Regions from separate parts of the Enterobacter huaxiensis genome, predicted to be linked through region 1. Evidence: predicted binding sites of a transcription regulator. Region 1 holds the regulator's gene; each other region holds the start of a gene.

Region 1 (9,912 bases):
GCCCCGAAAGGATTACGCCTTGCGCTCAGGCGCGCCGTGAACGAGGGTGTAGGCATAGTCGACGCCCATGCCGTACGCCCCGCTGTGCTCGCGCACCAGATCCATCACCGCGTCGTAGGTGCCTTTGCGCGACCAGTCGCGCTGGTACTCAAGCAGCACCTGCTGCCAGGTGACCGGAACCGCCCCCGCCTGCACCATACGGTCAATGGCGCGTTCGTGAGCGTCAACGGAGGTGCCGCCGGAGGTATCGGTTACCACGTAAACTTCAAAGCCTTCGTCCAGGGCCATCAGCGCCGGGAAGGTCAGGCACACTTCGGTCCACAGCGCTGAGATGATGAGTTTCTTGCGGCCCGTTGCCTTGACTGCCGCAACAAACGCATCATCTTCCCAGGAGTTCATTGAAGTACGTTCAATCGGTTTAACGTCCGGATGCACCGCCAGCAGTTCTGGCCAGATATAGCCGCTAAAGCTTTTCGTTTCGACGGAGGTATAAATAACGGGTACATCAAAAATTTTGCCGGCTTTCGCCAGGGCAACCGTATTATTCTTCAATAGCTGTCTGTCAATATTGGCCACGCCAAAGGACATTTGCGGCTGGTGATCGATAAAAATCAGTGTGGAATTGGATGGATCAATCAGTTCACGAATAGACATAAAAGTACCTTTTAAACAATAAGTTAAAAGCCAACGATTGTGTGTGCTATATGAGAAAGGGCCCTGACTGATAAAGCAATTTGAGTATAGCGAGAATTGATCGTGCGGATAGTAAAGATATTTGTCCCCTCTGTTGAATTAAACCGAACAAGATGGGGAAAACAGAACAGCCAGCGATATACGCTGGCTGCTGCTAAGGGTTAATTACCGAACCAGACGGAGGCGGAAACGGCGGGTAACGAGAGGACGCCATCCTGAACCGTGCCTTTCCCCTCTTTCAACTGCCACGCCTTCACGTTGAGCAGCGGAGAGTCGTCCTGCACCACTTCGCAGGCCTCGCCCCGGTTAATCGCCACCAGCACGCGCTGCTGGTTATAGACGCGGGCAAATACCACCACGTTGTCGTGGGCATACACCACCTGACAGCCGCCGTAGCGCAGGGCGAGACTCTGCTTACGCAGTTTTGCAAGACGCTGATACAGGCTGAACAGCACCTTGTCCTGCTTCTCTGGCTCCCACGGGAAGGTTTTACGACAGAACGGATCGTTGTTGCCGTCCAGCCCAACCTCGTCGCCGTAGTAAATGCACGGCACCCCAGGCCAGGTAAAGAGCCAGGTGACCGCCAGCGGCAGCCGCGCCACATCCTTGCCGAGCAGGGATTTGAAACGGGCGGTATCGTGGCTGTCGAGCTGGTTAAACATCCGCAGCTGCTGCTGATGAGACAGACCGGCGCGATAGTTCTCCATCCACGCCATACAGGTTTCGGCGTCGATATGATTCGGATCGTAAGAAATATCGGTGTTAGCGAGGAAGCCCCAAAGCGGGAAGGTAAACCCGCGATAGTTCATCGACGCATCCTCCGCATCGGCCTGCAGCCACTGGCGCGCGTCGCCAAAGTGCTCGCCAAAGACAAACGCCTCCGGCTGAGCCTGTTTTGCAGAACGGGTGATGCCCGCGACGTGCTGCAGATTGTTCCGCGCCCCGCCCGCTTCACCCAGCATATGCACCACGTCCAGACGCCAGCCGTCCATGTTCCACGGCGCTTTCAGCCAGTGGCGCACGATGCTGTCCTCACCGCCGTAGATTTCATTCACGAGCGTTGGCGACTGGAAATCGAGCTTCGGCAGGCTGGCATACCCCAGCCAGTCGAGCGCGCGACCATCTTCGCTAAAGCTATACCAGTCGCGCTGCGGCGAATCCGGATTATGGCATGCCCCGCCCATCGACTGGTTATGGCGGTCAAACCATGCGTGAGAGTCGCCGCTGTGGTTGAACACGCCGTCAAGAATCAGGCGCATGCCTTCGTTTTGGGTGTTCTTGCGCAGGCGCAGCAATGCTTCGTCACCGCCAAACTGTTCGTCAACGTGGCGATAATCCTGAGTATCATATTTATGTACGCTCGGCGCCTTAAATACCGGGTTCAGGTACAGCGCCGTCACGCCAAGCTTTTTCAGGTACGGAAGCTTTTCGCTGATGCCGTCGAGATCGCCGCCGTAGAAGGTCGATCCGCCCGCCTGCGCCGTAAGCGGTTCATCCCACGCTTTCATGATGATGTCGTGTCCGGCGGCGTGGTGGTAATAAACCTTATCCTGCTGTGCGGTGCGCTTATCGCTGCGCGCAAAGCGGTCCGGGAAAATCTGGTAGAACACCTGATCGTTAACCCACCGTGGGCCATTATCCGGGTAATCCACGGCAAACTGCTCCAGCCTGGCCGGTGGAAAACGGCTGAATCCCTGCGGGGTAAACCACAGCTGACGATGGTTCCACAGCAGCTTGAAAGCGTAGCGACGACGCGGCTGTCCGCTGCGCAAATCGATATTAGCCCGCCACGCGGTCACGCCCGGCTGCGGCTGGCTGCGCTGTTTGTGCATTTTCAGCGTCGTTTCTTCGTTATCCACTTCCGCGCGGAGCGTCACGCGTTCAGGCTGATTTTCCCCCGCCAGCCAGAGCGTAATCACAAGGTTGTCTTTGTTTTGCTTAACAAATGGGGCAACCGGAAGGTGCCAGGCATTTAACATCACGAATCCCCTTTGATGAAATTGACGTCACCTTGCCACAGGGTGGTTAAGGTTAGCTCATCATGCAAAGGTTTATTAGGGGAGGAGGACGGGGGATGAGGCACCGGTGCAGCCTGGTGCCCTCACCCTAACCCTCTCCCACGGGGAGAGGGCAAAAGGATGTTACTGTGCTTCTGCCAGCTGACGGTCGTGTCGGCGCTTAAACATCCAGCCCACCAGCAGCAGGGCGATCCACGCGAAGCCCACGTACAGGGAGATACGGGTATCCGGATGGTAGCCAATCAGGGCAATAATAAAGACCAGGAAGATCAGGCCGACCACGGTGGTTGGCACGCCGCCCGGCACTTTGAACTTCAGCGCTTTGGCCTCTTCTGGCGACAGGCGGCGACGGAAAGCAATCTGCGACAGCAGGATCATGATCCACACCCACACGGTGGCGAAGGTCGCCAGCGAGGCAATCACCAGGAAGACGTTCTCCGGCATGATGTAGTTCAGGTACACCGAGAACAGCAGCGCCACGGTCATCACCACCACGGTCACCCACGGCGTTCCGCGGCGCGAAGTTTTCGCAAACACCTTCGGCGCGCTGCCCTGCTCTGCCATCCCGTGCAGCATACGGCCTACGCCGAAGACGTCACTGTTGATCGCCGACAGCGACGCGGTCAGCACCACAAAGTTGAGAATGCTGGCGGCAAAGGCGATGCCCATGTGCTGGAAGGTCAGTACAAACGGGCTGCCGTTGGTGCCGACCTGATTCCACGGGTAGATGGACATAATCACGAACAGCGTACCCACATAAAACACCAGAATACGCATCGGCACGGAGTTGATGGCGCGCGGGATGGACTTCTCCGGGTCTTTCGCTTCACCGGCGGTAATGCCGATAATCTCGATACCGCCGTAGGCGAACATCACCATCTGAAGCGACATCACCATGCCGAGCCAGCCGTTGCTGAAGAAGCCGCCGTTGCTCCACAGGTTATGAATGCCGGTCGGCTGGCCGCCGTTACCGATACCCCAGATGATGATGCCGAAACCGGCGAGGATCATGATAATGATGGTCGCGACTTTGAAGAACGAGAACCAGAACTCCAGCTCGCCGAACACCTTCACGCTCATCAGGTTGACGGCGCAGATGATCAGCACCACGCTCAACACCCATATCCAGTGCGGTACGTCGGGGAACCAGACGCCCATGTAGATCCCAAACGCGGTTACGTCGGCAATCGCCACAATCAGGATTTCAAAGCAGTAGGTCCAGCCGGTGATAAAGCCTGCCAGCGGGCCTAAGTTTTCTTGTGCATAGCGCGAGAAGGAGCTGGCGGACGGGTTGTGAACAGACATCTCTCCCAGCGCGCGCATAATGATATAGGCCGCAACCCCACCGATAATGTACGCCAGCAGCACGCTTGGACCGGCCATTTTGATGGCATCTGCCGAGCCATAAAAAAGACCGGTGCCGATAGCAGAGCCCAGCGCCATAAAGCGGATGTGGCGCGTGCTCAGTCCACGCTTAAGTTTGTTAGTGCTTTCCATTTAAATCTTGCCATTCAACACGAAAAAAACAAAAAACCACGGGGCCTTAAGCCCCGTGGTTAAACAGTTTGTTGCCGTTGATTAATGGGCGTTCGATGCGACCTGACGCCCTGCAGCACGGTCCCAGATAATCGCCAGAACCAGCGCAACAACGGTAGGCATCAGCCAGGCCAGGCCCTGCTCGGACAGCGGCAGACGCTGTGTCCAGGCAGGCAGCACGTCTGTAAATGCTGATGCTTTGATCCCGTCAAGGATACCAAAAATCAGGCTGATAAACATGGCTGGTGCAATAATTCGCGACGAGTTGTTCCACCACGGACGGGTGAAGCTCAGCACCACCAGCACAATGCACGGCGGATAAATGGCCGTCAGCACCGGAATAGAGACCTGAATCAGGTGGCTCAGACCGAGGTTCGATACCGCCATAGAGAAGATGCCGAGGATAAACACCAGCGTGCGGTAAGAGAGCGGCAGATACTGAGCAAAGAACTCTGCGCACGCGCAGGTCAGGCCAACAGCGGTAACCAGACACGCCAGGAAGATCAGCGCCGCCAGCAGCATGCTGCCCGCACCGCCAAAGGTGTGCTGAACGTAAGCGTGCAGGATAGCCGCACCGTTCGCGTTTTGGTCAACCAGCGTTGCGCTGTCAGAGCCCAGGCGGAACAGCGCCAGGTACAGCAGCGTCAGGCCCACGCCGGCCATCAGGCCAGCCCAGATGGTATAGCGCGTCAGCAGACGTGCTTCGGTCACGCCACGGGAGCGCGCGGCGTTAACGATAACAATACCAAACACCATGGCGCCCAGCGTATCCATGGTCAGGTAGCCGTTCACAAAGCCGTTAGAGAACGCCGCGTTCTGGTACGCATCCATCGCCGTACTGATAGGACCCGCCGGCCAGACGATAGCGGCAACCGCCAGCACAATCAGCGCGACGATTTTCAGCGGAGCGAGGAAGTTGCCCACGGTGTCCAGCAGCTTGCCCGGATAGAGGGAAACCAGAATCACGATCGCAAAGTAGACCAGGCTGTAGATAAACAGCGGCATCGCGCCGTCACCGGTCAGCGGGGCAATACCCACTTCGAAGGAAACCGTTGCCGTACGCGGCGTAGCGAACAGCGGGCCCACGGCCAGATAGCAGACGGTCGCCAGCAGAACGCCAGCCACTTTGCCAATCGGCGTGCTCAGGCTATCCACGCCGCCGCCGACCTTCGCCAGCGCGACAACGGTCAGAACCGGTAGACCCACGGCCGTAATCAGGAAGCCAAACGCAGCGGTCCAGACGTGTTCACCCGCCTGTAAGCCAACCATTGGAGGAAAAATGATATTACCTGCGCCAACGAACAGCGCAAATGTCATAAAGCCCAGCGCGATGATGTCACGCGATTTTAAATGATGGGTCATAAAACCTTACTGCCTGTGGATGTGGTGTTGAAAACGTTGAGATTTTCGCCATCCCGTACGGGACGATACAGCGGAAAATTTGCTCAATTTCAGCGGGATATGCTCCCGTCCTGGCGTGGAGAAGAATAGTTTTTCGATTTACCACGCAAATACAGTCGGTCTGACAGTATATGGGGGGCAATTTAAACGCTTATAACGTTTAAAGGCAAGGTGGGATCGTAAAACCAGAACAATATGCCAGCATGAAAATACAAACCAGCACATCAGGCTAGTTATAAGAAAAACGCATGGCTAATCATGCGAACAAAAAAACATCAACCGTATAAAATTCATTCGCGTTTCGCTTGACCGCAAAGCAAACGGGCCAGCAATGGCTGGCCCGTGGAAAGGAATAATGACAGGTCCGCTATCAGGCGCTTTTTTTGGCAATTAATCGTTCCGGAATCACGAAGCTGAAGCGGGTTCCCTTGCCTAAGGTGCTCTGGATATCGAGACGGCTCTCATGGTGATTCACCGCGTGTTTCACAATCGCCAGCCCCAGGCCGCTGCCTCCGGTTTGTCGCGAGCGCGCTTTATCGACACGGTAGAAACGTTCGGTAAGACGCGGGAGGTGTTCAGATGAGATCCCCGGCCCGTTATCCTCAACGCTAAACTCCGCGCCCGCTGCGGTAGGCTGCCAGCGCACCCAAATATGCGTTCCTTCCGGCGTATGGTTCACCGCGTTATAGACCAGATTGGAGATGGCGCTGCGAAGCTCGTCTTCGCTGCCAAGCACTTTAAGGGTGTTATCGACCTCAAAGGTGAACTCATGTTTTTTATGGCTGAGCGTCTGCGCTTCACGCTCCACGACCCGCAGCATCATTGGCACATCGATGGTGTCAGTCAGCGCAAGCGAGGGGGCCGCTTCAATCTTCGAGAGCGTAAGAAGCTGTTTGACCAACCCCTCCATCCGGTGGGTTTGCTCCCGCATGGTGTGCAGCGCTTTCTCGCGCGGCGCGCCTTCCAGGATCTGCTCCTGCATCATCTCCAGATATCCCTGCAGCACCGTCAGCGGCGTGCGCAGCTCATGGCTCACGTTGGCGAAGAAATTACGCCGCGCGCCTTCCAGCTGGTGCATCTGGGTGACGTCGCGCGCCACCATCAGCCACTGCCGATCGCTGTAGGGCATCACGCGAATTTCAAGATGCCGACCATTATTGAGCTTCAGATTGTGCGGACGCGTAAATTCGCGCGTTTTGAGATACTGCGTGAACTCCGGGTAACGCAGAAGGTTGAGGATGTTCTGTCCGTTATCGTCCGGCCAGCGCAGGCCCAGCAGCTGTTGCGCCAGGCCGTTACACCAGAAGATGGTGCCCTCTTCTGTGGTCAGAATGACCGCATCCGGCAGCGATTCTGCACCGCTTCGGAAACGTTTGATAAGGCTTCCCAGCTCGCGGCGGCGCTTTTTATTTCGCATCTGCATCTGGTGCAGGCCGTACAGCAGCGGCTCCCAGCTTCCGCTCCCCGGCGGGGGCGTCATACTTCTGTCGACCCACAGCCACCAGGAAAGACGCAGTAAATTCCAGAAATGCCAGATCAGCAGGCCGGTGACTGCCGCCAGCAGAAACCAGGGTAGATGTCCAAGAAAGGCCCCCAGAATGAAGGCCGGAATACAGCATAAGATCAGTTCAAAGACGAGCCTTTTCCATGACAGACGTTCCAGCACGCGTCACACTCCTGTCATTGTTCAGAAACGGGTTGAGAAACGATAACCCGTGCCGCGGACCGTCTGCACCATGCGATCGTGGCCGCTCAGTTCCAGCGCTTTACGCAGGCGGCGAATATGGACGTCAACCGTTCGGTCTTCGACATAGACGTTAGTTCCCCAGACGTTATTCAGCAACTGCTCGCGGCTGTAAACGCGTTCCGGGTGCGTCATAAAGAAGTGTAAAAGCTTAAACTCGGTCGGCCCCATGTCGAGGGGATTTTCGCCCGTCATGACACGGTGTGAGGTTGGGTCAAGGCTCAGGCCCTGCATCTCAATCACCTCTTCTACCGCCATCGGGGAAATACGGCGCATAACGGCTTTGATGCGGGCCACCAGCTCCTTCGGGGAGAACGGCTTGGTAATGTAATCGTCCGCGCCGGTTTCCAGACCGCGCACGCGATCCTCCTCTTCACCGCGCGCCGTGAGCATCACAACCGGGATATCGCGGGTCATCGCTTCACGTTTAATGTGTTTGATGAACTGCAGTCCAGAGCCACCCGGCAGCATCCAGTCCAGCAGAATCAGATCGGGCCAGGGTTCATTCAGCTGGTTCACCGCGCTGTCATAATCTTCCGCTTCAACCGGCTGGAAGCCATTTTGTTCGAGCACGAAGCACACCATTTCACGAATTGGAGCTTCATCTTCTACGACCAGAATACGTCTCGCCATACTTTGCCCTGTCTTATCTTATTTAAATTACAAGTTTGTAATGCGGCGTCATTATGCGTCAGATTTATGACAGATTTATGAAAAACATTACCACCATAACTGGCAAACTGTTGTTTTATGACAGCGGTTATTTTCCGTTCCCTGACAGTTTATAATCCGCACCATCATTTTTCGCCACGGATCTCTTATGCGCATACTTCACACCTCGGACTGGCATCTGGGTCAAAACTTTTACAGTAAAAGCCGCGCCGCAGAACATGAAGCGTTCCTGAACTGGCTGCTGAAGACGGCTCAGTCGCATGACGTTGATGCCATTATTGTCGCGGGTGACATCTTTGATACCGGACAGCCGCCGAGCTATGCGCGTGAGTTATATAACCGCTTCGTGGTCAACCTGCAGCAGACTGGATGCCATCTGGTGATTGTTGCCGGAAACCACGACTCCGTGGCCACGCTCAATGAGTCTCGGGATATTCTGGCGTTTCTCAATACCACCGTGGTCGCCAGCGCAGGGCATGCGCCGCAGATCCTGAAAAAACGCGACGGCACGCCGGGGGCCGTGCTGTGCCCGGTTCCCTTCCTGCGCCCGCGCGATATCGTGCAAAGCCAGGCGGGGCTGTCCGGCGGCGAAAAGCAGCAGCATCTGTTACAAAGCATCACCGACTATTATCATCGGCAGCATGAAGATGCCTGCGCCCTGCGCGGTGAGCTGACGCTCCCGGTGATTGCCACCGGACATCTCACTACCGTCGGTGCCAGTAAAAGTGACGCCGTACGTGACATCTATATCGGCACGCTGGATGCCTTTCCGGCGCAAAACTTCCCGCCAGCCGACTACATTGCGCTCGGACATATACACCGGGCACAGATCGTCGGCGGCGCGGAGCACATTCGCTACTGCGGTTCCCCCCTCGCGCTCAGTTTCGATGAAACCGGCAAAGCCAAATCCGTCCACCTGGTGAGCTTCACCGACGGTAAACTCAGCGCGGTAGAGACGCTTGAGGTGCCCGTTACCCAGCCGCTGGCGGTGCTGAAAGGCGATCTCGACGCCATCACCGCACAGCTAGAGCAGTGGCGCGGCGCGGCGCTTAATCCGCCCGTCTGGCTGGATATCGAAATCACTACCGACGACTACCTGCACGATATGCAGCGAAAAATTCAGTCGCTGACGGAAGATCTGCCCGTGGAGGTGTTGCTGGTGCGCCGCAGCCGTGAACAGCGCGAGAAAATTCTTCTCGGCGCCCAGCGTGAAACCCTCAGCGAACTGAAGGTGGAAGAGGTGTTTGAACGCCGCTTGTCCCAGGAAGAGATTGACGACGACAAGCGCGCAAGGCTTAACGAGCTATTCGCCCATACCCTGCACGCGCTCAACGATGAGGAAGAAAACGCATGAAAATTCTGAGCCTGCGTCTGAAAAACCTCAACTCACTCAAGGGCGAGTGGAAAATTGACTTCACCGCCGAGCCTTTTGCAAGCAACGGGCTGTTTGCCATTACCGGCGCCACCGGCGCGGGCAAAACCACCCTGCTTGACGCCATCTGCCTCGCGCTGTACCACGAAACCCCGCGCCTGCAAAAAGTGTCTCAGGCGCAAAACGACCTGATGACCCGCGATACCGCCGAGTGCCTGGCAGAAGTGGAATTTGAGGTAAAAGGCATAGCCTACCGCGCTTTCTGGAGCCAGAACCGCGCGCGTAATCAGCCGGACGGAAATCTGCAGGCTCCGCGCGTGGAGCTGGCGCGCTGCGAAGACGGCAAGATTCTGGCCGACAAGGTAACGGATAAACTTGAGCAAACCGCGGCGCTCACCGGGCTGGACTATGGCCGCTTTACCCGCTCCATGCTGCTCTCTCAGGGGCAGTTTGCCGCTTTTCTTAACGCCAAACCC
Region 2 (9,912 bases), 400 kb from region 1:
CCCGCATCCACGAGGTGCGCGGCCAGCGCGGGCAGATTGACGCCGCGGCGATGTACCGTCACGTGCTTACCGACACCAGCGAAATTGCCGATTCACACCATAACTGCGAGAAGGTTCAGGACCCGTATTCCCTGCGCTGCCAGCCGCAGGTGATGGGCGCGTGCCTGACGCAGCTGCGCCAGGCAGCCGAGGTGCTGCTGGTGGAAGCCAACGCGGTGTCCGATAACCCGCTGGTATTCGCTCAGGAAAACGAGGTGGTCTCCGGCGGCAACTTCCACGCCGAGCCGGTGGCGATGGCGGCGGATAATCTCGCCCTGGCGATTGCCGAAGTGGGGGCCTTATCCGAACGTCGCATTGCGCTGATGATGGATAAACACATGTCCCAGCTGCCGCCGTTCCTGGTGCGCAACGGCGGGGTCAACTCGGGCTTTATGATTGCCCAGGTGACGGCCGCGGCGCTGGCGAGCGAGAACAAAGCGCTGTCGCATCCGCACAGCGTAGACAGCCTGCCCACCTCGGCGAACCAGGAAGATCACGTTTCGATGGCACCGGCTGCCGGGCGTCGTCTCTGGGAAATGGCCTCTAACACCCGCGGCGTGCTGGCGGTAGAGTGGCTGGCGGCAAGTCAGGGTATCGATCTGCGTGAAGGGCTGAAATCCAGCCCGCTGCTGGAGCAGGCGCGTCAGGCGCTGCGCGAGCACGTCACGCATTACGATGACGACCGCTTCTTTGCGCCGGATATTGATAAAGCGATGCAGCTTCTGGAAGAGGGGCGGCTGGTGGGGTTGTTGCCTTCGGTGCTGTAATATTTATCCTCACCCTAACCCTCTCCCAAAGGGAGAGGGAACTGTCAGGTTTTCGCCCTCTCCCTGTGGGAGAGGGCCGGGGTGAGGGCATCAGCCCGCACTATTACGAATACATCGCCGTAATTGACGCGCTGCCGAGCGTATGGAAGTGCACGTTAAAGCCGACCATCGCGCCGCTCGCCCCTTCATCGACCTCAATCTTCTCTACGTCCAGCGCGTGCACCGTGAAGATATAGCGGTGGGTCTCGCCTTTTGGCGGCGCCGCGCCGCCGTAGCCCGCTTTACCAAAGTCAGTGCGCGTCTGAATGGCGCCCTCAGGCAGGGCAACCAGGTCGGAGCCGGAGCCCTGCGGCAGCACGCGCGTATCCGCAGGCAGGTTTGCCACAATCCAGTGCCACCAGCCGGAGCCGGTCGGCGCGTCCGGGTCGTAGCAGGTCACGACAAAGCTCTTGGTTCCGGCAGGAACCTCGTCCCATGCCAGGTGCGGGGAGATATTGTCCCCCTGATAGCCCATGCCGTTGAAAACGTGGCGTTCCGGCAGCTTATCGCCGTCGCGCAGATCTTTACTGATGATTTTCATAGGGTTTACCCTCGTTGATCGCTCGTTCAGCAAGTGTAACGCATGGGGTTAAATCATGAAATGCGCGGGAATGTTAACGGCTGTAACGACCGCGGCCGTTAATTTACCCAGCTGTTCCGGCGTAATGATGTACGGCGGCATCAGGTAGATAAGCTTGCCGAAGGGACGCACCCAGACGCCCTGGTCAACGAAGAAGCGCTGCAGCGCCGCCATGTTTACCGGGTGCGTTGTCTCAATGACCCCGATGGCACCCAGCACGCGAACGTCCGCGACGAAGTCTGAAGCGGAGGCAGCGTCCAGCTCTTGCCTGAGCTGCGTCTCAATCGCCGCAACCTGCGTTTGCCACTCGCCGCTCTCCAGTATGGCGAGGCTTTCGCCGGCTACCGCGCAGGCCAGCGGGTTGCCCATAAACGTCGGCCCGTGCATAAAGCAGCCCGCTTCGCCGTCGCTGATGGTGTCGGCTACGTGGCGGGTAGTGAGGGTGGCGGAGAGCGTCATGGTGCCGCCGGTCAGGGCCTTGCCCAGACACAGAATATCCGGGGCAATGCCCGCATGCTCGCAGGCAAACAGCCTGCCGGTGCGGCCAAAGCCGGTGGCGATCTCATCGGCAATCAGCAGAATGCCCTCGCGGTCGCACATCCTGCGAATACGCCTCAGCCATTCCGGATGGTACATCCGCATCCCGCCTGCGCCCTGCACAATCGGCTCCAGGATCACGGCCGCGATTTCATGACGATGTGCCGCCATCAGCCGCGCAAAGCCCACCATGTCCATCTCGTCCCACTCGCCGTCGAAGCGGCTCTGCGGGGCCGGGGCAAACAAGTTTTCCGGCAGATAACCCTTCCACAGGCTGTGCATGGAGTTGTCCGGATCGCACACCGACATCGCCCCGAAGGTATCCCCGTGGTAGCCGTTGCGGAAGGTGAGGAACCGCTGGCGCGTTTCGCCCTTCGCATGCCAGTACTGCAGCGCCATTTTCATCGCCACTTCCACCGCCACGGAGCCGGAGTCGGCCAGGAACACGCACTCCAGCGAGTCGGGCGTCATCGACACCAGACGGCGGCATAAATCCACCGCAGGCTGATGGGTGATTCCGCCAAACATCACGTGCGACATCTGGTCAATCTGCGCTTTCATCGCCGCATTCAGGCGCGGGTGATTGTACCCGTGAATGGCCGCCCACCAGGAGGACATGCCGTCAACGAGCTGCTCGCCGCTGGCGAGATGCAGCTCGCAGCCGTGGGCCGAGGCCACCGGGTAGACGGGCAGGGGGCGGGTCGTAGAGGTGTAAGGGTGCCAGATATGCTGCTTGTCGAAGGCGAGATCGTCCTGGGTCATAATCGACTTGTAAACCATTTTGAAAAGTTTTAGGTTTACGAGTATAAACCGAACCGACAATTAACAAAACCCTTTGGAGAAGCCCAATGGCTCACCACGCACGCTGGACGATGTCGCAAGTCACTGAATTATTCAATAAACCTTTCCTGGAGCTGATGTTTGAAGCTCAGCAGGTACACCGTCAGCATTTCGACCCGCGCCACGTTCAGGTCAGCACGCTGCTGTCGATCAAGACCGGCGCCTGCCCGGAAGACTGTAAATACTGCCCGCAGAGCGCGCGCTATAAAACCGGGCTGGAGTCTGAACGCCTGATGGAAGTGGAGCAGGTTCTCGACTCGGCGCGCAAGGCGAAGAACGCAGGTTCGACCCGCTTCTGCATGGGCGCCGCGTGGAAAAATCCGCACGACCGCGACATGCCCTATCTGGAGCAGATGGTCAAAGGCGTGAAGGAGATGGGGCTTGAGGCCTGCATGACCCTGGGCACGCTGAACGACGATCAGGCGCAGCGCCTGTCGGCGGCAGGGCTGGATTACTACAACCACAACCTCGACACGTCCCCGGAGTTCTACGGCAACGTTATCACCACGCGCACCTACCAGGAGCGGCTGGACACGCTGGATAAAGTGCGCGATGCGGGGATCAAGGTCTGTTCCGGCGGCATCGTGGGCTTGGGCGAAACCGTGAAGGATCGTGCGGGTCTGCTGTTACAGCTGGCGAACCTGCCCACGCCGCCGGAAAGCGTGCCGATCAACATGCTGGTCAAGGTCAAGGGCACGCCGATGGCGGACAACGAGGACGTGGATGCGTTTGATTTTATCCGCACCATCGCGGTGGCGCGCATCATGATGCCGACCTCCTTCGTGCGCCTGTCTGCCGGCCGCGAGCAGATGAGCGAGCAGACGCAGGCGATGTGCTTTATGGCCGGCGCCAACTCAATCTTCTACGGCTGCAAGCTGCTGACCACGCCGAACCCGGAAGAGGACAAAGACGTACAGCTGTTCCGCAAGCTGGGGCTGAACCCGCACCAGACCGAGGTGCTGACGGGCGACAACGAGCAGCAGCAAAAGCTGGAGCAGCAGATTTTTAACGCCGATACCGAACAGTTCTACAACGCGGCCGCCGTATGACCTGGCAGGCGCGTATCAATACCGCGCTGGAAGAACGTCGGGCGGCGGACGCTTTGCGCGTTCGCCGCGTCGTGGAGAACGGCGCAGGCCGTTTTCTCACTCGCGAGGGCCAGCGCTTCTGTAATTTTTCCAGCAACGATTACCTCGGCCTGAGCCAGCATCCGCAGGTCGTTCGCGCATGGCAGCAGGGCGCGGAGCGGTTTGGCGTAGGCAGCGGCGGTTCGGGCCACGTCAGCGGCTACACTACGGCGCATCAGGCGCTGGAAGAAGCGCTGGCCGACTGGCTGGGCTACCCGCGCGCGCTGCTGTTTATCTCCGGCTTTGCCGCCAATCAGGCGGTGATTGCCGCGCTGATGAACAAAAATGACCGCATCGTCGCCGATCGGCTTAGCCACGCCTCGCTGCTGGAAGCGGCAAGCCTCAGCCCGGCACAGCTGCGGCGGTTTGCCCATAACGATGCGGGGCAGCTTGCTGCGCTGCTCGATAAACCCTGCGACGGACAACAGCTGGCGATAACAGAAGGGGTGTTCAGCATGGACGGCGACAGCGCGCCGCTTGCCGCGCTGCACGAAGCCGCAAAACGGCAAAACGCCTGGCTGCTGGTCGACGACGCCCACGGCATTGGCGTAATGGGCGACGAAGGTCGCGGCAGCGCGCATCAGCAAAACGTGAAGCCGGAGCTGCTGATTGTCACCTTCGGCAAGGGCTTTGGCGTGAGCGGTGCGGCGGTGTTATGCAGCGAGTCCGTCGCGGACTACCTGCTGCAGTTCGCGCGTCATCTGATTTATAGCACCAGCATGCCCCCCGCGCAGGCCGTGGCGCTGAGCGCGTCGATGGCGATCGTTCGTAGCGCGGAAGGCGACGAACGCCGCCAGCGGCTGGCGGATCACATCCGCCAATTCCGCCGGGGGCTGCGGTCATTACCCTTCCACAGCCCCGATTCGCAGAGCGCCATCCAGCCGGTGATTGTCGGTGATAACAGCCGTGCACTAGCGCTGGCGTACCGGCTGCGCGAGCGCGGGATGTGGGTCACCGCCATTCGTCCGCCAACCGTCCCGTCGGGCACCGCGCGCCTGCGCCTGACGCTCACGGCGGCGCATCGCGCGCAGGACGTTGATGCACTTCTGGAGGCGTTACGTGTCGCCAGTCAATAAACAGGCTATTGCCGCGGCGTTCGGCCGGGCAGCGCAAAGCTATTCGCAGCACGATGAGCTCCAGCGCCTGAGCGCGCAGGGATTACTTCGTTCGCTCGGCGAGAATACCTTCCCACGGGTGCTGGACGCCGGTTGCGGACCCGGGAGCAACAGCCGCTACTGGCGCGACGCGGGAAGCCACGTCACGGCCATCGATTTGTCTGCTCAGATGCTTGATGAAGCGCGGCAGAACCGGTCGGCTGACCGGTATCTGGTGGCCGATATCGAAGCGATCCCGCTGCCGGACGCGCAGTTTGACCTCGTCTGGAGCCATCTGGCCGTGCAGTGGTGCGGCAGCCTGCCGCAGGCGTTAGGTGAGCTTTACCGCACGGCGCGGCCGGGCGGGAAGGTGGCGTTTACCACCCTGCTGGAAAGCTCGCTGCCGGAGCTGAATCAGGCGTGGAAGGCGGTAGATCGGCAGCCGCACGCCAACCGATTCTTATCGCAGGAGGCGGTCGCGCAGGCGCTCGGCGGCTGGCGCTACCGCAGCGAGGTACAGACGGTCACCCTCACGTTCAGCGATGCCTTAAGCGCCATGCGCTCCCTGAAGGGGATCGGCGCCACGCATCTGCATGCCGGACGGGAGAGCAAGCCGCTGACCCGCGGGCAGTTACGGCGTCTGGAGCTGGCCTGGCCACAGGTGCAGGGCAGCTTCCCGCTTTCTTATCAACTTTTTCATGGGATTATCGAACGTGACTGAACGCTATTTTGTCACCGGAACGGATACCGAAGTGGGCAAAACGGTTGCCAGCGCTGCCCTGCTGCAGGCTGCCCGTTTACAGGGAAAAACCACCGCCGGGTATAAGCCCGTCGCCTCTGGCAGCGAGATGACGCCGGAAGGATTACGCAATACCGACGCATTAGCGCTGCAGCGCAACAGCACGCTTGAGCTTGCCTACGCGGCGGTAAATCCGTACACCTTTGCAGAGCCGACATCGCCCCATATCATCAGCGCCGACGAAGGGCGCCCGATTGATTTTGCCGTTATGTCTGCCGGACTACGCGCTCTGGAAAGCCGGGCGGACTGGGTGCTGGTGGAGGGGGCCGGCGGCTGGTTTACGCCCCTGTCCGAAGAACAGACCTTTGCTGACTGGGCGCAGGCCGAGCGGCTTCCCGTCATTCTGGTGGTCGGCGTGAAGCTGGGCTGTATCAACCACGCTATGCTGACCGCGCAGGCCGTACAGCAGGCAGGATTGCCGCTGGCGGGCTGGATAGCCAACGACGTGGTTGCGCCGGGTAAACGCCATCAGGAGTATCTGGTGACGCTCAGGCGGGTGCTGCCCGCTCCGTTTCTTGGTGAGATCCCGTGGCTTGCAGAAGGCGCGGAAAATGCCGAAACCGGGCGCTATCTCGACATCAGCGCCTTGCGTCCAGCGACATCCAGTGGGCGATAAGCTCGTCATCCAGTTCGTTAACGTGGCCCTGCGCCACGTTACGCCCGCGGTAGAGCATGCAGAAACGGTCCGCAACGCGGCGGACAAACGACAGCTGCTGCTCGGCTAACAGTACCGTCATTCCCAGTTCCCTACTCAGGCGCGCCAGCAGCTGCCCCAGCCTCTGGGCAAAGCTGTGCCCGGCACCCAGCATTGGCTCATCAAGGATCAGCACGCGGGGACGGCTCACCAGCGCGTTGGCGAGGGCGAGCTGGTACCGATCGTCAGGCGATAGCCCGTTTGCACGGCTTTGTCGCAGCGGATAGAGCTGCGGAAAGAGTTCGAAAATGTCGCTTTTCGCCGCTGAGGCGGTCTGGCCCGTCGCCCGCATGGCGACGTGCAGATTCTCTTCAATGGTCAGTTGAGAAAATATCCGCCTGTCCTGTGAAACATAGCCGATTCCCGGCTCTGCGTGCTGCGCCGGCGCCTGGCTGAGTAAATCTCTTGGCGGGGCGCCAGCTTCATGCCAGATGATGGTGCCGCTCTCCACGGGAATATTGCCGGTGATGCAATTGATCAGAGTGGTTTTACCCATTCCCGGCAGGCCCACCACGCCCGTGCATAAGCCCGGGGGTAAATCCAAATCGACATTCCATAGCGTATGTTGGCTTCCGTAAAACTGATTGACCGCGCGCAGACTCAACATCTTTCTCTCCTTAAAAATGCGTAGGGGGAAGGCCCGCATAATCATGTGCAAAACGCCTGCCAGAACCGATAATCTGATTAAAAAAGAGACTTTTTTAAGAATGCGCCTCAGGGAGGCAGGCAGAAGATTACACTGTTGCACAGCGGTAGTGCCGGGTCGGGTGGGTTATGGTGCAGGGCAGCAGAATGGCTGAAATGTGAGTAAGATCTCATCGATTGGTTATGTATGACGCAACTGTTTATCATCAAAAAAGAGATATAAAAATTTTTTGTCGCCGCTTCGTGGGAAAAACCGGGAATTTGCCGAGTGGCGGTCCGTACGGGCTGGAAGCAGTTATCCACTATTCCTGTGGATAACCATGTGCATTAGAGTTAGAAAACACACGGTAAGCGAGAGAATACGCGGGTTACGCGCAAATTGGTGCGAAACGCGGCTTTAGAAAATATCATTTACTATTTAGCAGGTTAGATAAAAGCAATTGCCGTAATGAAAGTGTCACCCGTTGCCATAAAACTATCATTACCTCGCTTGACAAATGTTAAAAAAGGAAATGTTCTGGGGATAACCCCGGTTCGTTGGTGTTTTATCTTGTCGCTGTTTAAATTTCCATCAAAAACGCGCGCCCAAACGATGCGCTACGCTAAATATCCTTACACGCCACTGGTTTTTCATCCAGTGTTTTTTACTGGCATTCCTGGCCACAACGAGTAAAATTACTCACCTGCCGCTTATTACGTCATCAGGTCGTCGCCCATGAGTAAACCGTTCAAACTGAATTCTGCGTTTCGTCCTTCGGGGGATCAGCCCGAGGCCATCCGTCGCCTGGAAGAGGGGCTGGAAGATGGGCTGGCGCACCAGACGCTGCTGGGTGTGACCGGCTCGGGTAAAACCTTTACCGTCGCCAACGTCATTGCGGATTTACAACGCCCCACGATGGTGCTTGCGCCGAACAAAACCCTGGCGGCGCAGCTTTACGGTGAGATGAAAGAGTTCTTCCCGGATAACGCGGTGGAGTATTTCGTCTCCTACTACGATTACTACCAGCCTGAGGCCTATGTCCCAAGTTCAGACACCTTCATCGAGAAGGATGCCTCGGTGAACGAACATATCGAGCAGATGCGTCTGTCGGCGACCAAGGCGCTTCTGGAGCGTCGCGATGTTGTCGTGGTGGCATCGGTCTCTGCCATCTACGGTCTGGGCGATCCGGATCTCTATCTCAAGATGATGCTGCACCTGACGCAGGGGATGATCATCGACCAGCGCGCCATCGTCCGTCGTCTGGCGGAGCTGCAGTATGCCCGTAACGATCAGGCGTTCCAGCGCGGAACCTTCCGCGTGCGCGGTGAGGTGATCGACATCTTCCCGGCAGAATCTGACGATATGGCGCTGCGCGTTGAGCTGTTTGACGAAGAGGTTGAACGGCTGTCGCTGTTCGACCCGCTGACCGGACACGTTGAGTCGGTGATCCAGCGCTTCACCGTCTACCCTAAAACGCACTACGTGACGCCACGCGAGCGTATCGTGCAGGCGATGGAAGATATCAAAGTCGAGCTGGCCGATCGTCGTAAAGTGCTCCTGGCGAACAACAAGCTGCTTGAAGAGCAGCGCTTAAGCCAGCGTACCCAGTTCGATCTCGAGATGATGAACGAGTTGGGCTACTGCTCCGGCATTGAAAACTACTCGCGCTATCTCTCCGGGCGCGGGCCGGGTGAAGCACCGCCAACCCTGTTTGACTACCTGCCGGCGGATGGGCTGCTGGTGATTGACGAATCCCACGTCACCATCCCGCAAATTGGCGGGATGTACCGCGGCGACCGCGCGCGTAAAGAGACGCTGGTGGAGTACGGTTTCCGTCTGCCGTCTGCGCTGGATAACCGTCCAATGAAGTTTGAAGAGTTTGAGGCGCTCGCGCCGCAGACCATCTACGTATCGGCAACGCCGGGCAACTACGAGCTGGAGAAATCCGGTGAGGACGTGGTTGATCAGGTGGTGCGTCCGACCGGGCTGCTGGATCCGATTATTGAGGTCCGCCCGGTGGCCACGCAGGTGGACGATCTGCTCTCTGAAATCCGTACCCGCGCGGCCATCAACGAGCGCGTGCTGGTCACCACGCTAACCAAACGCATGGCGGAAGACCTGACGGAGTATCTGGAAGAGCACGGTGAGAAGGTGCGTTATCTGCACTCGGATATCGATACCGTTGAGCGTATGGAGATTATCCGCGACCTGCGTCTTGGCGAGTTCGACGTGCTGGTGGGGATCAACCTTCTGCGAGAAGGTCTGGATATGCCTGAAGTCTCTCTGGTGGCCATCCTGGACGCTGACAAAGAGGGCTTCCTGCGCTCAGAGCGTTCGTTAATTCAGACCATTGGCCGCGCCGCGCGTAACGTCAACGGGAAAGCGATTCTGTATGGCGACAAGATCACCCCGTCGATGGCGAAAGCGATTGGCGAAACGGAACGTCGTCGCGAGAAACAGCATCGCTACAACGAAGAGCACGGTATTACGCCGCAGGGTCTGAACAAGAAGGTGGTGGATATTCTGGCGCTGGGTCAGAACATTGCCAAGACCAAAGCGAAGGGCCGTGGCAAAGCGCGTTCAGTGGTGGAAGAGGATACCGTTGTGCTGACGCCAAAAGCGCTGCAGCAGAAAATCCACGAGCTGGAAGGGCAGATGATGCAGCATGCGCAGAACCTGGAGTTCGAAGAGGCGGCGCAGATCCGCGACCAGCTGCATCAGCTGCGGGATCTTTTCATCGCGGCATCGTGAGTAAGGTCATGTTTTCCCCC
Region 3 (9,912 bases), 2.2 Mb from region 1:
ACGTGAAGCGTTTCTATGATGCGGTCTCGACGTTCAAAATTTCGCTGCCGACGCCAATCATGTCCGGCGTGCGTACCCCAACCCGTCAGTTCAGCTCCTGCGTGCTGATCGAGTGCGGCGACAGCCTGGACTCGATCAACGCCACCTCCAGCGCGATTGTGAAATACGTTTCCCAGCGTGCCGGTATCGGCATCAACGCCGGCCGCATCCGTGCGCTGGGCAGCCCGATTCGCGGCGGTGAAGCGTTCCACACCGGCTGTATCCCGTTCTACAAGCACTTCCAGACGGCAGTAAAATCCTGCTCTCAGGGCGGCGTGCGCGGCGGTGCTGCGACCCTGTTCTACCCGATGTGGCACCTGGAAGTGGAAAGCCTGCTGGTCCTGAAAAACAACCGCGGCGTGGAAGGCAACCGCGTGCGTCACATGGACTACGGCGTACAGATCAACAAGCTTATGTACACCCGTCTGCTGAAAGGGGAAGATATCACCCTGTTCAGCCCGTCCGACGTCCCGGGCCTGTACGACGCGTTCTTTGCCGATCAGGACGAGTTCGAACGTCTGTACACCAAATACGAAAAAGACGACAGCATCCGCAAGCAGCGCGTGAAGGCGGTAGACCTGTTCTCCCTGATGATGCAGGAACGTGCCTCTACCGGCCGTATCTACATCCAGAACGTGGACCACTGCAACACCCACAGCCCGTTTGATCCGGTTGTTGCGCCAGTGCGCCAGTCTAACCTGTGCCTCGAGATCGCCCTGCCGACCAAACCGCTGGACGACGTAAACGACGAAAACGGCGAAATCGCCCTGTGTACGCTGTCCGCGTTCAACCTTGGCGCGATCAAGAGCCTGGACGAGCTGGAAGAGCTGGCGGTGCTGGCGGTTCGCGCACTGGATGCCCTGCTGGACTACCAGGATTACCCAATCCCGGCGGCAAAACGCGGCGCAATGGGCCGTCGTACCCTGGGTATCGGCGTGATCAACTTCGCGTACTGGCTGGCGAAAAACGGCAAGCGTTACTCTGACGGCAGCGCCAACAACCTGACCCACCAGACGTTCGAAGCGATTCAGTACTACCTGATGAAAGCCTCCAACGAGCTGGCGAAAGAGCAAGGCGCGTGCCCGTGGTTCAACGAAACCACCTACGCGAAAGGCATTCTGCCGATCGACACCTACAAGAAAGACCTGGATGCGATCGTCAACGAGCCGCTGCACCTCGACTGGGAAGGCCTGCGTGAGTCCATCAAGACCCACGGCCTGCGTAACTCCACGCTCTCTGCCCTGATGCCGTCCGAGACCTCTTCGCAGATCTCCAACGCCACCAACGGTATCGAGCCACCGCGCGGCCACGTCAGCATCAAAGCGTCGAAAGACGGCGTGCTGCGCCAGGTCGTACCGGATTACGAAACCCTGGGCAACAACTACGAGCTGCTGTGGGAAATGCCAAACAACGACGGCTACCTGCAGCTGGTGGGTATCATGCAGAAGTTTATCGACCAGTCGATCTCTGCCAATACCAACTACGACCCGACGCGCTTCCCGTCCGGCAAGGTACCGATGCAGCAGCTGCTGAAAGACCTGCTCACCGCCTATAAGTTTGGCGTGAAAACGCTGTACTATCACAACACCCGTGACGGTGCGGAAGACGCGCAGGACGACATGGTGCCGTCAATTCAGGACGATGGCTGCGAAAGCGGCGCATGTAAGATCTAATGTAAATGCCGGGTGGCGCTACGCTTACCCGGCCTACGATTTTGTTTGCCCGACTGACAAAATCTCTCACAGGACACACTCATGGCATACACCACCTTTTCACAGACGAAAAACGACCAGCTCAAAGAGCCGATGTTCTTCGGCCAGCCGGTCAACGTGGCACGCTACGATCAGCAAAAATATGACATCTTCGAAAAGCTGATTGAAAAGCAACTCTCCTTCTTCTGGCGCCCCGAAGAAGTGGACGTTTCCCGCGACCGCATCGATTTTCAGGCCCTGCCGGATCATGAAAAGCATATCTTCCTCAGCAACCTGAAGTACCAGACGCTGCTGGACTCCATTCAGGGCCGCAGCCCGAACGTGGCGCTGCTGCCGCTGATTTCAATTCCTGAGCTGGAAACCTGGGTTGAAACCTGGGCGTTTTCTGAAACGATCCACTCCCGCTCTTACACCCACATCATCCGCAATATCGTGAACGATCCGGCGGTGGTGTTTGACGATATCGTCACCAACGAGCAGATCCAGAAGCGCGCGGAAGGCATTGCCCACTACTACGACGAGCTGATCGAGATGACCAGCTACTGGCATCTGCTGGGTGAAGGCACGCACAACGTGAACGGCAAAAGCGTTACCGTGAACCTGCGCGCGCTGAAAAAGCAGCTGTACCTGTGCCTGATGAGCGTGAACGCGCTGGAAGCGATCCGCTTCTACGTGAGTTTCGCCTGCTCCTTCGCCTTTGCCGAGCGCAAGCTGATGGAAGGTAACGCCAAAATCATTCGCCTGATCGCCCGTGACGAAGCCCTGCACCTGACCGGGACTCAGCACATGCTGAACCTGCTGCGCAGCGGTACGGACGACCCGGAGATGGCGGTAATCGCCGAAGAGTGCAAGCAGGAGTGCTACGACCTGTTCGTGCTGGCGGCTCAGCAGGAGAAAGAGTGGGCAGACTACCTGTTCCGCGACGGCTCCATGATTGGCCTGAACAAAGACATTCTGTGCCAGTACGTGGAGTACATTACCAACATCCGCATGCAAGCGGTCGGCCTCGACCTGCCGTTCCAGACGCGCTCTAACCCTATTCCGTGGATCAACACCTGGCTGGTGTCCGATAACGTACAGGTGGCGCCGCAGGAAGTGGAAGTGAGTTCTTACCTGGTGGGTCAGATTGATTCTGAAGTCAACACTGACGACCTGAGCGACTTCCAGCTCTGATGTCACGCGTGACGCTACGCCTTTCCGGCACTGAGGTACTGTGTCGGGAAGAGCACCCTTCTCTGCTGGTGGCGCTTGAGGCGCATCAGGTAGAGGTTGAGTACCAGTGTCGTTCAGGCTATTGCGGCTCATGCCGCTGCCGTCTGGTTGCAGGCCAGGTAGACTGGCTGACCGAGCCGCTGGCCTTTATCAACGACGGGGAAATTTTGCCCTGCTGCTGCCGGGCAAAAGGCGATATAGAGATCGAGATGTGATGTTGTCCTTATCCCCTCTCCCGGTGGGAGAGGGTTAGGGTGAGGGCACCAGGCCGCAGAGCCTGATTGTCGGGTGGCGGCTTCGCCTTACCCGACCTACCAAACCTACTTCCGGTGAATGAATTCTACCGCTTTATCCGGGAAGTCCGTAAACAACCCGTCCACGCCCGCCTGGTTATACAGCACGTCGTAAAGCTGGTTCACGTCCGTCGCATACTCCGGCAGCTGGTCTGCACGCACCGTGTACGGATGCACCTGCATCTTGCTGGCATGCGCCTCTTTCACCATCGCCGTCAGCTTCACGTGGCCCGGCGTTGAGCCTTCCGCCACCAGCATATGGTAATCCGGCCCGATGCCGTCCGCGTACTGCGCGATCTGCTTCATCGCGCCCGGCTTAAACATCCAGTCGTAGCTGTAGTTAACCCACTTCCCGTCCGGCTGCTTCTCCTGGGTTTCATTCCAGTCGGTATAAGCGATCAGCTGCACCAGATTGAGGTTCATCCCCATCTTCGGCTCCAGCTCGGTTTTAATGCGCTTCAGCTCGGCGGCGTCAAAGCACTGCAGATAAACCTTGTCCTGCTTGCTGGTGTAGCCGTACTGTTTCAGCACGTCCAGGGTTTTCGCCGCGATGTCCTTCCCTTCCTGATGGTGGAACCACGGCGCTTTGATTTCCGGATAGATACCGATATTTTTACCGGTCGAGTGGTTCAGCCCCTGAACAAACTCAATCTCCTCTTCAAAGGTGTGAATGCGGAAGTCGGACTTGCCCATCGGGAAACGCCCCGGATAGACCTGCACCTTCTTGCCGTTTTCAATCTCGAAGCCTTCGGTAAACTTCAGGGAGCGGATCTCCGCCAGCGTGAAGTCGATGGCGTAGTAGCGGCCATCCTTGCGGGCGCGGTCGGGGAAACGTTCCGCCACGTCCGTTACGCGGTCAAGATAGTGGTCATGCAGGACGACCAGCCGATCGTCCTTCGTCATCACCAGATCCTGCTCCAGATAATCCGCCCCCTGCGCATAGGCCATCGCTTTTGCCGGAAGCGTGTGCTCCGGCAGATAGCCGCTGGCGCCGCGGTGGGCAATAACGATTTTATCCGCCGCCAGCGCGGAGCCGGTCATCAAGCCGGCCAGCAGCAGGCCGGTCGCTAATTGAGTCAGTTTCATCGTAAAGCTCCTTATTGACGACGCGCCTGAATTTCCGCGTGATGGCGTTTTTCACCGATCATAACGACAATCAGCAGCAGCACCGCCAGCACGCTGCCGCCAATCATCACCATAAAGCCGCCGTCCCAGCCGAAGAAGTCGACGGTATAGCCCACGATGGCGCTTGCTGCGACCGAACCGCCGAGATAGCCGAACAGACCGGTAAAGCCCGCCGCCGTCCCTGCCGCTTTTTTCGGTGCCAGCTCCAGCGCGTGCAGGCCGATCAGCATCACCGGACCGTAGATCAGGAAGCCGATAACGATCATACAGGCCATGTCCACACCCGGGTTACCCGGCGGGTTGAGCCAGTAAACGACGGTGGCAATGGTCACCAGCGTCATAAAGAACACGCCCGTCGCACCGCGGTTGCCCCTGAACACCTTGTCCGACATCCAGCCGCAGAGCAGCGTGCCGGGAATACCCGCATATTCGTACAGGAAGTACGCCCAGGAGGATTTATCCAGCGCGAAGTGCTTGACCTCTTTCAGGTAGGTTGGTGACCAGTCGAGGATGCCGTAGCGCAGCAGGTAAACGAACACGTTCGCCACCGCGATGTACCACAGCAGCTTGTTCGGCAGGACGTACTTCATGAAGATCTGTTTTGCCGTCAGCTCTTCTTCGTGCTCCTGGCTGTAATCATCCGGATAGTCGTTTTTATACTCTTCAATCGGCGGCAGGCCGCACGACTGCGGGGTATCGCGCATCAGCGCGAAAGCGATAATTGCCACGACGATGGCGCCGAAGGCAGGCATATAGAGTGCGGCCTTCCAGTCGTTAAACCAGGCCATACCCAGCAGGAACAGCAGAGGTGGAATACCGCCGCCGACGTTATGGGCGCAGTTCCACACCGACACAATGCCGCCACGCTCTTTCTGTGACCACCAGTGCACCATGGTGCGTCCGCACGGCGGCCATCCCATCCCCTGGAACCAGCCGCAGAGGAACAGCAGCACGAACATGATCGCAATACTGGAGGTCGCCCACGGCACAAAGCCCATGAACAGCATCACCGCTGCCGCCAGGATCAAACCGGCAGGCAGGAACACGCGCGGATTCGAACGGTCCGACACCGAGCCCATAATGAATTTGGAAAAACCGTAGGCGATAGAGATCCCCGACAGCGCAAAGCCCAGATCGCCGCGGGAGAAGCCCTGCTCCACCAGGTACGGCATGGCGAGAGCAAAGTTTTTACGTACCAGATAGTAAGCCGCGTACCCGAAGAAAATCCCCAGGAAGATTTGCCAACGCAGACGGCGGTAAAGCGGATCTACTTCTGCCTCAGGCAGACGCGCCCTGTGCGGCGCAGGTTTAAAGATACTGAGCATAACAGCCTCCGTGGCCTTGTATTGAGTGGGCAGGTGGCTCGCACCTGAATTCCAGAGGCGGCGATGTTAAGAAATCATGACGATTGTTACTGTGAATCAACGCACAGATTGTTACAGAAATATGACAGAATGCGCAAAAAAGCGCATGAAATCACGTTTCACTTTCGAATTGCGCGCGTTTATGTTCGAAATCAAACAAACCACACTTTTGCTGTGGCTAAATGATAAAAAACGAACATAGAGGGTAAACAATGACCCATCACGATCCTCGTTACAGCGATGTGATAATCATTGGCGGTGGTGCCACCGGCGCCGGGATCGCGCGTGACTGTGCCCTGAGGGGCTTAAGCGTCACGCTGCTGGAGCGCCATGATATTGCGACGGGTGCTACCGGGCGCAATCACGGCCTGCTACACAGCGGCGCGCGCTATGCGGTCACCGACGGCGAATCCGCACGCGAATGTATTGCCGAAAATCAGATCCTCAAGCGCATCGCCCGCCACTGCGTTGAGCCGACCGACGGCCTGTTCATTACCCTCCCCGAGGACGATCTGTCGTTTCAGTCGACCTTTATCACCGCCTGTACCGCAGCCGGTATTCAGGCTGAGGCCATTGACCCTGCCCAGGCGCGTCGGATTGAATCTTCCGTTAACCCAGCCCTGACGGGCGCGGTGAAAGTCCCGGATGGCACCGTCGACCCCTTCCGCCTGACCGCCGCCAATATGCTGGACGCCCGCGAGCACGGCGCGCGCATACTGACCGGACATGAGGTCACCGGGCTTATTCGCGAAGGCAGCACAGTCCGGGGCGTACGGGTCTTTGATACGCAGTACAACGAACACAGCGAGCTGTTTGCCGCCGTCGTCATTAACGCCGCCGGCATTTGGGGGCAGCGCATCGCGGAATACGCTGACTTATCCATTCGCATGTTCCCGGCCAAAGGCTCGCTGCTGATCCTCGACCACCGCATCAATAATCACGTGATCAACCGCTGCCGCAAACCGTCCGACGCCGACATTCTGGTGCCGGGCGATACCATTTCGCTCATCGGCACCACCTCTACCCACGTCGACTACAGCGAGATTGACCAAAACCGGGTCACGGCAGAAGAGGTCGACATCCTGCTGCGCGAAGGGGAAAAGCTGGCGCCGATAATGGCGCAGACCCGCATTCTTCGCGCCTACGCTGGCGTACGTCCGCTGGTTGCCAGCGACAACGATCCGAGCGGGCGCAACGTCAGCCGGGGGATCGTGCTGCTTGACCACGCCGAGCGCGACGGCATGGACGGGTTTATCACCATCACCGGCGGAAAGCTGATGACCTACCGCCTGATGGCACAGTGGGCGACCGATGCCGCGTGCCGCAAGCTGGGGAATACCGAACGCTGCGTGACGGCGGAACAGCCGCTGCCCGGCTCGCGGCAGTCCACCGAGAAGACGCTGCAAAAAATCATCTCGCTCCCCGCGCCTTTGCGCGGCTCCGCCATCTACCGCCACGGCGACAGAACGCCGCAGTGGCTCGGCGAAGGGCGACTGAGCCGCAGCCTGGTGTGTGAATGCGAAGCCGTGACCGCCGGTGAGGTGCAATACGCCGTGGAAAATCTGACGGTGAATAACCTGCTCGATCTCCGTCGACGCACGCGCGTCGGCATGGGGACCTGCCAGGGCGAGCTGTGCGCCTGCCGTGCTGCCGGGCTATTGCAGCGTTTTCACGCCACGACCTCTACCCAGTCGCTTGCTCAGCTCAGCGATTTTCTGAATGAACGCTGGAAAGGTATTCAGCCCGTCGCCTGGGGCGATGCCCTGCGAGAAAGCGAGTTCACCCGTTGGGTTTACCAGGGGCTTTGCGGCCTGGACAAGGAGACAGATCATGAAATTTGATACCGTCATTATCGGCGGCGGGCTGGCGGGGTTGCTCTGCGGTATCCGGCTCACGAAGCAGGGGCTGCGCTGCGCCATTGTCACCCGGGGCCAAAGCGCCCTGCACTTCTCGTCCGGTTCACTGGATCTGCTGGGCACCTCGCGCCCGGAAGATCTCCCCGCAGACCATCCCTACAGCCTGCTGGGCATCAAAAACGTCACCCGCTTCGCCTTAGAAACCGAAAATTTGCTGGCCGACTGTGGCGCGAGGATGCAGGGCCACGCCCGGCAAAACCACCAGCGCGTTACGCCGCTGGGTACCCTGCGCGCGGCGTGGCTCAGCCCGGAAGAGGTACCCGTAGCCCCCTTCAACGCCAGCCGCGTGCGGGTAGTGGGGATCGCCGGTTTCCTCGATTTTCAGCCGCATCTGGCTGCCGCCTCGCTGCGCCAGCAGGGGGTTGAGGTCGATACGGCAGAGATAGAGCTTCCCGAACTGGACGTGCTGCGGGAAAACCCCAGCGAGTTTCGTGCGGTGAACATCGCTCGCCTGCTGGATAACGCGGAAAAATGGCCGCTGCTGTACGAGGCGCTTAAGCCGCTCAGCGAGACCTGCGACGCCCTGTTTATGCCCGCCTGCTTTGGCCTGACGGACAACCGCCTCTGGCGCTGGCTGTCGGATCGCCTGCCCTGCACGCTCGGCCTGCTCCCCACGCTTCCTCCGTCCGTGCCGGGCATTCGTCTTCATACCCAGCTCCAGCGCCAGTTTGTAGCTCAGGGCGGCGTGTGGATGGCGGGTGACGAGGTAAAAAAAATCACGCTGAACGGCGGAGAAGCCAGTGAGGTGTGGACGCGAAACCACGGCGACATTCCCCTTCGGGCACGCTATACGGTGCTGGCCAGCGGCAGCTTCTTCAGCAACGGGTTGCTCAGCAGCCGCGAAGGCATTCGGGAGGCGGTCCTCGGGCTGGACGTCCGGCAAAGCGCCTCGCGCGCGGACTGGTATCAGAGTGATTTCTTCACCCCGCAGCCCTGGCAGCAGTTCGGCGTTATCGTCGATAACCTTCTGCACCCGCGGCTCGCAGGAACCAGGGTCGACAATCTCTACGCCATCGGCTCGATTCTGGGCGGCTACGATCCCATCGCGCAGGGCTGCGGCGGCGGCGTTTGCGCGGTGACGGCGCTCCACGTGGCAGAGCAGATTATCCAGCGCACGGAGGCACAACAGTGAACGATACCCGTTTTGAAAGCTGCATCAAATGCACGGTCTGCACCACCGTCTGCCCGGTTAGCGGCGTGAACCCGCGCTACCCTGGCCCGAAACAGGCGGGGCCGGACGGTGAGCGCCTGCGTCTGAAGGACGGCAAGCTGTACGACGAGGCGCTGAAGTACTGCATCAACTGCAAACGCTGCGAAGTGGCCTGCCCGTCGGATGTTAAAATCGGCGATATCATCCAGCGCGCCCGCGCGCGCTACGGCACGCAGAAACCCTCATTGCGCGATGCGATCCTGAGCCATACCGACCTAATGGGCAGCGTCTCAACGCCGTTTGCCCCGCTGGTGAATGCCGCAACGTCACTCAAGCCGGTGCGCCGGCTGCTGGATGCCGCGCTTAAAATCGACCATCACCGCAGCCTGCCGAAATATTCCCACGGCACCTTCCGCCGCTGGTATAAATCCGTGGCGACGGAACAGGCGCAGTTTGCCGATCGGGTGGCCTTCTTCCACGGCTGCTACGTAAACTACAACCATCCGCAGCTGGGCAAAGACCTGCTGAAGGTGCTGAACGCGATGGGCACGGGCGTACAGCTGCTCAGCAAGGAGAAGTGCTGCGGCGTGCCGCTGATTGCCAACGGATTTACCGAGAAAGCGCGTAAGCAGGCGAAAACTAACGTCTCGTCGCTGCGCGAGGCCATCGTCGACAGGGGGATACCGGTACTGGCCACCTCATCCACCTGCACCTTTACGCTGCGCGATGAATATCCGCACCTGCTGGACGTGGATAACACCGGCCTGCGCGAACATATCGAGCTGGCGACGCGCTTCCTGTGGCGCAGGCTGGACGGCGGAAAAACGTTACCGCTGAAGGCGTTACCGCTTAAAGTGGTCTATCACACGCCGTGCCACATGGAAAAGATGGGCTGGTCGCTCTATACGCTGGAGCTGCTGCGGCTTATTCCGGGGCTGGAGCTGACGGTGCTGGACTCGCGCTGCTGCGGCATTGCGGGCACCTACGGCTTCAAGAGGGAAAACTACGAAACCTCGCAGGCGATTGGCGCACCGCTGTTCAGGCAGATTGAGGAGAGCGGCGCGGATATCGTGGTGACCGACTGTGAAACCTGCAAATGGC

Evidence for each region. Region 1 encodes PhoB, which activates phosphate uptake and scavenging genes when phosphate is short. Its sites were predicted from a motif close to CTGTCATAAAACTGNCNNAT; they were not measured.
Region 2: uvrB (excinuclease ABC subunit UvrB) is a predicted target of PhoB. The motif match lies at 7,626-7,645, and genes of this name have one in related genera.
Region 3: glpT (glycerol-3-phosphate transporter) is a predicted target of PhoB. The motif match lies at 5,815-5,834, and genes of this name have one in related genera.

Annotation. Positions count from the first base shown of each region.
Region 1 covers NZ_CP043342.1:3,726,364-3,736,275, forward strand. Annotated here, with positions in the region: gene D5067_RS17840 (hydrolase) at 13-654, opposite strand; gene malZ (maltodextrin glucosidase) at 855-2,672, opposite strand; gene proY (proline-specific permease ProY) at 2,835-4,208, opposite strand; gene brnQ (branched-chain amino acid transporter carrier protein BrnQ) at 4,290-5,609, opposite strand; gene phoR (phosphate regulon sensor histidine kinase PhoR) at 6,019-7,314, opposite strand; gene phoB (phosphate response regulator transcription factor PhoB) at 7,336-8,025, opposite strand; gene sbcD (exonuclease subunit SbcD) at 8,213-9,418, shown strand; gene sbcC (exonuclease subunit SbcC) at 9,415-9,912, shown strand, end outside.
Region 2 covers NZ_CP043342.1:3,323,596-3,333,507, reverse strand. Annotated here, with positions in the region: gene hutH (histidine ammonia-lyase) at 1-806, shown strand, start outside; gene D5067_RS15925 (kinase inhibitor) at 910-1,386, opposite strand; gene bioA (adenosylmethionine--8-amino-7-oxononanoate transaminase) at 1,435-2,742, opposite strand; gene bioB (biotin synthase BioB) at 2,811-3,851, shown strand; gene bioF (8-amino-7-oxononanoate synthase) at 3,848-5,005, shown strand; gene bioC (malonyl-ACP O-methyltransferase BioC) at 4,989-5,744, shown strand; gene bioD (dethiobiotin synthase) at 5,737-6,438, shown strand; gene D5067_RS15895 (ABC transporter ATP-binding protein) at 6,401-7,123, opposite strand; gene uvrB (excinuclease ABC subunit UvrB) at 7,877-9,892, shown strand.
Region 3 covers NZ_CP043342.1:1,519,245-1,529,156, reverse strand. Annotated here, with positions in the region: gene nrdA (class 1a ribonucleoside-diphosphate reductase subunit alpha) at 1-1,712, shown strand, start outside; gene nrdB (class Ia ribonucleoside-diphosphate reductase subunit beta) at 1,794-2,924, shown strand; gene yfaE (class I ribonucleotide reductase maintenance protein YfaE) at 2,924-3,178, shown strand; gene glpQ (glycerophosphodiester phosphodiesterase) at 3,284-4,342, opposite strand; gene glpT (glycerol-3-phosphate transporter) at 4,354-5,706, opposite strand; gene glpA (anaerobic glycerol-3-phosphate dehydrogenase subunit A) at 5,958-7,586, shown strand; gene glpB (glycerol-3-phosphate dehydrogenase subunit GlpB) at 7,576-8,793, shown strand; gene glpC (anaerobic glycerol-3-phosphate dehydrogenase subunit GlpC) at 8,790-9,912, shown strand, end outside.